Regions from separate parts of the Clostridium hominis genome, predicted to be linked through region 3. Evidence: riboswitches for the same ligand, from Rfam matches in the RefSeq annotation. Region 3 holds a riboswitch; each other region holds the start of a gene.
The links. A riboswitch is a leader RNA that binds a small molecule or an ion and turns the genes downstream of it on or off. The one in region 3 is predicted to bind thiamine pyrophosphate.

Region 1: another riboswitch for thiamine pyrophosphate. It lies ahead of H8S20_RS03030 (ABC transporter permease); the one in region 3 lies ahead of thiT (energy-coupled thiamine transporter ThiT).
Region 2: another riboswitch for thiamine pyrophosphate. It lies ahead of thiD (bifunctional hydroxymethylpyrimidine kinase/phosphomethylpyrimidine kinase); the one in region 3 lies ahead of thiT (energy-coupled thiamine transporter ThiT).
Region 4: another riboswitch for thiamine pyrophosphate. It lies ahead of thiW (energy coupling factor transporter S component ThiW); the one in region 3 lies ahead of thiT (energy-coupled thiamine transporter ThiT).

What each region holds. Positions count from the first base shown of each region.
Region 1 is NZ_JACOOO010000004.1:267,364-269,571, forward strand. Features, by position in the region: gene H8S20_RS03025 (ABC transporter substrate-binding protein) at 1-95, opposite strand, end outside; gene H8S20_RS03030 (ABC transporter permease) at 129-902, opposite strand; TPP riboswitch at 1,038-1,141, opposite strand; gene H8S20_RS03035 (TatD family hydrolase) at 1,208-1,954, opposite strand; gene thiE (thiamine phosphate synthase) at 2,101-2,208, opposite strand, start outside.
Region 2 is NZ_JACOOO010000041.1:22,577-24,784, forward strand. Features, by position in the region: gene H8S20_RS17075 (NUDIX hydrolase) at 75-554, shown strand; TPP riboswitch at 695-798, shown strand; gene thiD (bifunctional hydroxymethylpyrimidine kinase/phosphomethylpyrimidine kinase) at 929-1,726, shown strand; gene tenA (thiaminase II) at 1,786-2,208, shown strand, end outside.
Region 3 is NZ_JACOOO010000031.1:90,746-92,953, reverse strand. Features, by position in the region: gene H8S20_RS13715 (DegV family protein) at 1-550, shown strand, start outside; gene H8S20_RS13710 (PadR family transcriptional regulator) at 556-1,011, shown strand; gene H8S20_RS13705 (hypothetical protein) at 1,096-1,299, shown strand; TPP riboswitch at 1,322-1,424, shown strand; gene thiT (energy-coupled thiamine transporter ThiT) at 1,478-2,131, shown strand; gene H8S20_RS13695 (ferredoxin) at 2,158-2,208, opposite strand, start outside.
Region 4 is NZ_JACOOO010000004.1:270,391-272,598, reverse strand. Features, by position in the region: gene H8S20_RS03055 (alpha/beta hydrolase) at 1-492, opposite strand, end outside; TPP riboswitch at 687-798, shown strand; gene thiW (energy coupling factor transporter S component ThiW) at 1,145-1,687, shown strand; gene thiM (hydroxyethylthiazole kinase) at 1,692-2,208, shown strand, end outside.

The DNA of each region.
Region 1 (2,208 bases), on a different contig from region 3:
TTTCCCTCTGATTTTTCACTTTTAGCTCCGCATCCACCAAAAAATAAAGTAGATGCTAATCCTAATGCAATCAATGATATTATCTTTTTTTTCATTTTTAATTCTCCTACTCTTTAGTATATAATATATTATTTTTTTATTTTATTTTCCCTATTCCAAGGTGTTAATACCTTTTCAACTTTACCTATTATGTAAAACATAATCATACTCATAAGCACGATAACCACTATAGCTGCAAACATTTTATCTAAAGCATATGTGCTTCGAGCTCTTGTCATATATACTCCAAGTCCCTTATCTCCACCAAGCCATTCACCAATTACTGCACCCATAATACTATAAGTTGCAGCAATTCTAAGTCCAGAAAAGAAATTTATTATTCCATAAGGAAGCTTTAAGTGGAAAAATCTCTTTAATTTAGATGCTCCCATAAGTTTAAAATGATTAATTAAATCTTTATCTACACCTTCTAACCCATCGGAAATACTTATTACTATAGGAAAGAAACATACTATTACAACTACAATTATTTTAGGTAATGCTCCAAAACCAAACCATATTATAAATAGCGGTGCTAATGCTATAACTGGAACAGTTTGAGATATTATAAAAACTGGATAAATAGCCTTTTTCACCATTGGTAATAAATCCATAATTATTGCTAATATTAATGCTAATAATACAGCTATCCCAAATCCAACTACACTTTCAAACAAAGTTGCAATAATATGAGGCATCATTGCTCCAAAGTTTTCATAAAGAGCCTTTATTATGTCACTTGGTGCAGGCATTATATATTTTTCTATTTCTAAAACCTTAATTATTAGCTCCCAAATAATAATTAGTGATATTGAGAATATTATTGGCAAACTAATATCTAATATAGTTTTATTCTTTTTCATTTGCTTTACTCCTTTCATTTAGAATCTAAATTATTAGATGAAACATACTATTTAAATTTTGAATCTCACTTAAATAAAAAAACGTATAGTTTCCCTTCATTGAAAACTATACGCTCGATAATTCTTAAATAACTCTATATCTATTTACTATCTTCCTACGTTGGCATTATCCAAATCAGGTTATTATGGGTCGAATTTTCAATTCCTCTCAGGCTTAATAGCCTCCCCAGATAAGTTCTTTTATAAAATTTGTCTTTCACCTCATATTAAATGACTTTTATATATTTTGTCAATGATAATAATTATTAATTTAATATTCTATTAAAATTATCATAAATTATATTAATAAGCTCTTCTTCACTAATTTTCTTTATATGAGCTATCTTTTTAACAACATTTTTTATTTCACTTGGATATCCATATTCTCCACTAACCCACTCCAATGCAGTCGGTCCATCTGTTTCTACTAAGAGCTTATCTATTGGAATTTTCATTAATATCTTTTCAGTTAAATTTGAATATCCAATATCAACACTTATAGTAAAATAGCATCCTAATTCTATAAACTTTTCTAAAATCTCTAAAGGTCCACTATACCAATGTATTATTACCTTATTATATTCAAGCTTTTTAAGTGAATTATAAACCTCTTCCTCTGCATTTTTAGTATGAATAGATATGTATTTATTTCTTTTAGCACTTTCTTCTAAAATAAAATAATATATTTCCCTTTGCTTTTCATCTAAAGTTCTATCTTCTACCCATAAGAAGTCTAATCCAATTTCTCCAATAAGCTTACTTTCTTCTATATATGGAATTAATTCTTTTAGTTTGCCTTTAAAACTACCTACACTATTTGGATGTATTCCAAATGTCGGAATAATAAATTTACTTTTTTTACTATACTTTTTATTTAAATTATAACTATTAATATCCATACTATTAGCTAAAGTAATTATTTTATTTTCATTTATATCTTTTATTGCTCTATCGATATTATCATTATAAAAATCCAAATGATTATGAGCATCTATATACATACTTCTTTTCATTTTTTTATCTCTCTCAATTTCTATATCATTATTTTATTTATCTTCTTATTATATATATATTAAATCTAATTTTTTATAATATTAGTAAACATTAATAATTATAAGAAAATTCATACAGAAATCTGATTTAGTTACACAACTCTCTTCTAATACATCTTTCCTATCTTAATACTATTTACTTTTTCTTTTAATCTCTTTGTAGCCTCTTTAATATCTTTAGCCTTCATAATTGCAGATACTACAGCTATTCCACT
Region 2 (2,208 bases), on a different contig from region 3:
GGAACAAATCATAAGAAAAATATTTAAGTGGTATAATATTGTGTGGGTATATTGTATAAAGGGGGAGGATATAGATGGAGTTTCCAACACATATTGTAGCAGCAGGAGCTTTAGTTACAAATGATAGAGATGAGGTTTTACTTGTAAATAACCCACATAGAGGATGGGAGTTTCCAGGTGGGCAAATTGAAAACGGTGAGGATTTAATAGAAGGTGTCACAAGGGAGGTATTTGAGGAATCTGGAATTAATATTAAGGTTAATAAGTTAGTAGGGGTATATTCAAATACAAAATCATATTTAGGATGGGATAATAAAACTATAGTTCCGACAAAAGTTATATTTGATTTTTTAGCAATAGCGATAGGTGGACATTTAAAGTGTAGTGATGAAAGTGTAGAGGTTGGTTGGTTTGCTAAAGATGAAATGTTAAAAATGATAAGAGAACCATGGCTAGTAGATAGAGCACGAGATATGCTTTATTTTGATGGGAATATTAGTTATAGAGTTTATTCAAGTAGACCCTATGAAATATATAAAGAAAGAGAGTTTTAATTAGTATATAAATATAGTTCGATAAATATTAGGTCTTAAGTTGAGCTCTAGATATATAAGTTATGAAATTAAATAATAGAAATATTATATAGTGGTTTGACAATTTGTAACAAAGTAATATAATAAAAGTATAAAATAATAGAATTTGCTAGGGGTGCCTTATTTAGGCTGAGAGATAGTTTTGCTATTAACCCTTGTACCTGATCTGGATAATACCAGCGGAGGAAAGCATCGTAGTATATTAAAATAAGTAATAGTATTTTTGTATATAAGTATAGCTATATTCTGCTGGAATATAGCTTTTTTTTTATTTTCCTAAAATTCTATCAAGATCAGGTGAAGTGAGTGCTAAAAATATTAGGAGGATTTTATAAATGAGAAACTACAGAATACCAACATTAACAATTGCAGGATCGGATTCATCAGGTGGTGCAGGTGTACAAGCGGATTTAAAAACTTTTAGTGCAATAGGAACTTATGGAATGAGCGTTATTACAGCTATAACTGCCCAAAATACACAAGGAGTATTTCTTGTAGAGGATTTAAGTAAAGAAATAATTGAGAAACAAATAGAGGTTGTCTTTGAAGATATAGAGCCAGCAGCTGTAAAAATTGGTATGGTATCTAGTCCGGAGATAATAAATAGCATTGTAACTAGTTTAAATAAGTATAAACCAAAGTATTTAGTTGTAGATCCAGTTATGATATCTAAAAGTGGATATTCATTATTGAAGCCAGAGGCTAAAAAGAGCTTAATTGAAGAGTTAATTCCTAGGGCATATGTAATAACTCCAAATACTCTTGAAGCTGAAGAAATAGTAGGAATTAAGATTAATACAGTTGAAGATATGAGGGAGGTTGGACAAAAAATATTAGAATTAGGGCCTAAATATGTTCTTATGAAAGGTGGGCATCTAGAAGGTGATGCTGTTGATGTATTAATTGGAAAGAATATTTTTGAAGTGTACAAGCAAGAAAGACTGGAAAGAAAAAACACTCATGGAACAGGATGTACATTGTCATCGGCTATAACATCACACTTAGCTTTAGGATACGATATAGTAGAGGCTGTTAGATTAAGTAAAGAGTACATTACAGAAGCTATAAGGCATAGTTTTGATATAGGAAAAGGTGTTGGTCCAGTAAATCACTTTTACAAATTCAATGAGTAAAGTGCTAAGTAATAATTTGATTTGTTGATAATTGAAAGATGTTAGGAGAGTTAAGTAAAATGAAATTTTCAGAAGAGTTATTTGAAGAAGTAAAAGAATTATGGAACAAGTATTTACAGCATCCATTTGTAAAGGGGATAGGTGATGGAACTTTAGATAAAGATAAATTTAAAAAATATCTTATACAAGATTATTTATATTTAAAAGATTATGCAAAAGTTTTTGCTATGGGATTAGTAAAGGCTAAGACTATGAAAGAGATGAAGTTTTATTGCGAAGCTATTAAGGGGACATTAGAAGATGAGACTCAAGTTCACACTAATTATTTAAGATATTTTGGATTAAGTGATGCAGAGGTAGAGGGATATAGATGTGAGCTAACTACAGCTAGCTATACTAATTATATGTTGGGAATAGCAACTAAAGGTGACTCTAAGGAAATCGCAATGACTATAATGCCTTGCACTTGGAGTTATTATTAT
Region 3 (2,208 bases):
AAGATTAAGCTTAGAAGATCATCCTAATCTTATTTCTTATGTTTACGATACTAAAATATTGGCTTATCCTGAAGGTGAAGTAGTTATAGAAGTATCAAAACTTATAAAGTCTGGAAAAACTTTCGAAGAAATAATCGAAGCTTTGCCTAAGATACGTGAAAAAATAACAGGGTACTTTACTATAGATACTTTAGAGTATTTAAAGAAGGGTGGAAGAATCGGAAGAGTAGCTGGAACTTTAGGAGAAATGTTAAATTTAAAACCTGTAATTACTACAGACGAAAATGGTGTATACTATAATATTGTTAAAGCTAGAGGTAGAAAACAAGCTTTATCAAAGCTTACAGATTTATTAAAATCTCATCTTTCTAAAAACAAATGTGATGTTACAGTACTTCAAGGTGGCTGCGAAGCTGAAGCTATAAAATATATGGAATCTTTAAAAGGCTTAGAAAATATTAATACTTTAAAACTTTCAGAAATAAGTCCTGCCTTAGGTGTACATGGCGGTCCAGGGTTAATGGGCTTCTGTGTAAAGATAGTTGATTAACAACTATGGCTGATTACGATTTTAGTAATATAGAAGATTTAAAAGCTGAAGAAAAAAGACTCCATGAAGAGTATAAGCAAAAACTTTTAGAACTAAAAAAAGTTCAAAAAGAAAAGGAAGCTGTTGGTCAAGTATTCGCCAAAGGACTTTTGCCTATATACGTTTTATATATATTAAGTATGGGTCCTACTAATGGTAATGATATAGCAACTAAGATAACTGAGAGAACTAAAGGCCTTTGGTCTCCTAGTACTGGTGGAATATATCCTTTATTAAAAAAGTTAGAAAAAGATGGTTTAGTTGTTGGTGAGTGGGATAACCCCAAAAAGAAAAATCAAAAGTTATATTCTTTGACCCCTATTGGAGAAAAAGAATTTTCTTATAGGAAATCTTTACTTAAACCCAAAATTGAAGAATCCTTAAAAGTATTTAGATTAGTTTATGGTGATTTATATTTATAAATTTTGCATCTAAGGGAAATCCTTAGGTGTATTTTTTTTGAAAATTACATAAACTACAACTAAGTTAACCAAGGAGGAACAAGCATGAAAGGAACTATTTTAGATTACACACCAACAGAAGCATTTATCTTATTAGAGGATGATTCAGTTGTTACTATACCATTATCTTCATTTACTCATACAACTCCAATAGGTAGTAATATAAGTTTAAGTAGACTATATAATGGTACATACAGTATTAATTATAAACCTTCAAAGATATATGATAAGTCTGTTGACTTTTTTTAACAGTTTATATAATATAGTTTATATAAGGTGCTAGGGGTGCCAAGTGGCTGAGAAATGATTTTATCATTAACCCTTCTTTACCTGATCTGGATAATACCAGCGTAGGGAAGCTATATACGGATTTATATTATTTTCGTTTAACTGGTACCTCTTGCGCAAAACAAGGAGGTATTTTTTTATGACAAATTTTCTAGCGACCTTATTAGAAAATATTAAAACACTATTTAGTAGTCCACTAACACTATTAACATTACTTGCATGCGGAATTTTACTAATTGCATTCATTAAATTTAAATCTATAAAATTTAATGCTCAACTTATGGCTAGAATTGGACTAGCTTTAGCCTTAGCTATTATTTTAGATATGATAAAGCTTTATACATTTCCTAATGGTGGTGGAAGTGTATCCCTTGGAAGTATGATTCCAATCTTTATAATATCATATGCTTATGGCCCATCTTTTGGTATATTTACAGGATTCCTTTTTGGCTTATTAAAGTTGATGATTAATCCCTATATATTAAGCCCAATTCAAGTACTATTTGATTATCCACTTCCATTTATGGCTGTAGGTATAGCTGCTTTCTTTAAGGATAAAAAATTAATTGGAGCTACTGTAGGAATGTTTTTAAGATTTGTATGTCATTTTATTTCTGGAGTTGTTTTCTTTGGCGAGTATGCTCCTGCTGGTATGTCTCCTATAATATACTCATTAGTAGTAAATGGTCCTGCTGTAGGTGTAGAACTTTTAATTTGTTTAGTAATATTGGCATTAATGCCTTTAAATCAGATATTAAAAACACTTAGACCTAGTTCAAATATAAATATATAAAAAAGATGCCTAATAGGCATCTTTTTTTAATCTACTGATATTGCAGTTACTGGACAGCTATCTGCTGCATCTTGTGT
Region 4 (2,208 bases), on a different contig from region 3:
TTTATTATCTTCTAATATGTAATTTATCCAAGAGATAATATCTAATCTATCATCCCAACCCATTCCTATATAGGCGCCTTCGCTTGAGCCATGCCCTCTTAAGTCAGGTATTAAAACATTATATCCCATATCATAATATTTTTTAGCATATGAACTAACCCTTAAACCTTCACTTGTATAACCATGAACTGCTATAACCCATTTGTTTGATTCAGTTTCATTTTTTACTTGATAACTATGAAGCTTTAAATTATCTGAAGAAGTTATATATTCATCAGTATAGTTAGAGGCATTTAACAACCAATCAATATCGCCTTCTAATACTTGGCCACTTGTTGCTTCTTGTTCTTCAGGAGTTCCAAATATTATATCTTTAGGAGTATCAGGATTTAAAGCTAGATTATAAAAATAGTTTCCTATAAAACCTAATGATACTAATATTACAGATATAATAATACCTGAAGCTATTCCAAAAATCTTTTTTTTACTCATTTTACTCTCCTTTGTTGCAAACATTAAGAATGTCAAATTATTTGAAATAAGAATTTAAGTAATGATATTCTATCATGGTTAAAAGGTTATGTAAAATTAAATAATAGTGAACAAAAGATTAATAAATTTAGAGTGATAATATGGAATATATTGACCAATTAACTGATAGATGATAATATAAATTTAACAAAATAATACAGAGCTAGGGGAGCTATAATTTGGATAGCTGAGAAAAGAGCCATAACTTAAAGACCCTAATAACCTGATTAAGGTAATTCTTACGAAGGGAAGCTTTTAGTTAATATAAATGATATTAATTGGATTGGTTATAAGCTTTCTTACTTTTGTGAGAAAGCTTTTTGTTTTATAACTATAATTTAGCCTATAAAGAATTTTCTTTGCAACTTGAGGGGGAGCGCCCTGAGGTTGTTTAGGCAGAACAAATAAATAGCGAGGGAGCTCGTGTTTCGAGATGAGAGGTAGCTAGTTAGCTACGACCGATTAAAAAGGGGATTATGTCCTTTCTTTTACATGCTATTTATTTGTTAGAAATTATTCTTTTAGCAATATTTATTTTAAGGAAGGACAAGTCTTGATTTTATTAGTAATTAAGCAAAAGCTTAAAATAACAATGTTAAAAGGAGAAGTTAAGATGAGAAATAATTCAAAAGTATTAAGAACTGTATTTTTATCAATTATGGTAGCAATAGGAGTAGTAATATCTCCAATTTTAAGGATTGAGGGAATGTGTCCAACAGCTCATTTAATAAATGTTGTATGTGCTGTATTTATGGGACCATGGTATTCACTTTTATGTGCAACATTAATAGGTGTTATTAGAATGATGTTTATGGGAATACCTCCACTAGCATTAACTGGAGCGGTGTTTGGAGCATTTTTATCAGGCGTATTCTACAGAATGTCTAATGGGAAAATTATATTTGCTGTATTAGGAGAAATTTTTGGTACTGGAATTATTGGGGCTATAGTTTCATATCCTGTAATGACTTTCTTAGTTGGAAAAGAAGGATTAACAGCATTTTTCTATGTTCCAATGTTTGTTAGTGCAACTATTTTAGGTGGAGGTATGGCATATATTTTCTTAATAGCACTAAGAAAGACAGGAATGCTTGTTAAAATTCAAGACAGATTAGGTTGTGGAATATATGATAGAAAAAAAGTTTGTATTAAGTAAGTTAATAGAAATAAAAAATAGTGTTATACAAGAAAAGCCTCTGATACACTGCATAACTAATCATATAACAATTAATGATTGTGCAAATGTTGTTTTAGCTGTAGGTGGTAAACCTATTATGGCTGAACATTGTGATGAAGTTTCTGGTATTACAGCTTCAGCTAAATCATTAGCTGTGAATCTTGGGAATATAAGTGATAATAGAATGAAGTCAATTATGATTTCTGGAATAAGAGCTAGAGAAGAAGGTATACCTTCAATTATTGATATTGTAGGTGTTAGTTGTAGTAAATTAAGGCTAGGATTTGCACTAGAATTTATAGATAGGTGTAAACCAAGTGTTATTAAAGGAAATATGTCTGAAATAAAGGCAATCTATGGTCTTAATACAAGATCAAAAGGCGTTGATGTAAGTGAGGAAGATGTTACAACTGAAGATACTATTAAAAACAATATTGATATAGTAAGAGAGCTTGCAATAAAAACAAATTCAGTTGTAGTTGCATCAGGAGCTATAGATA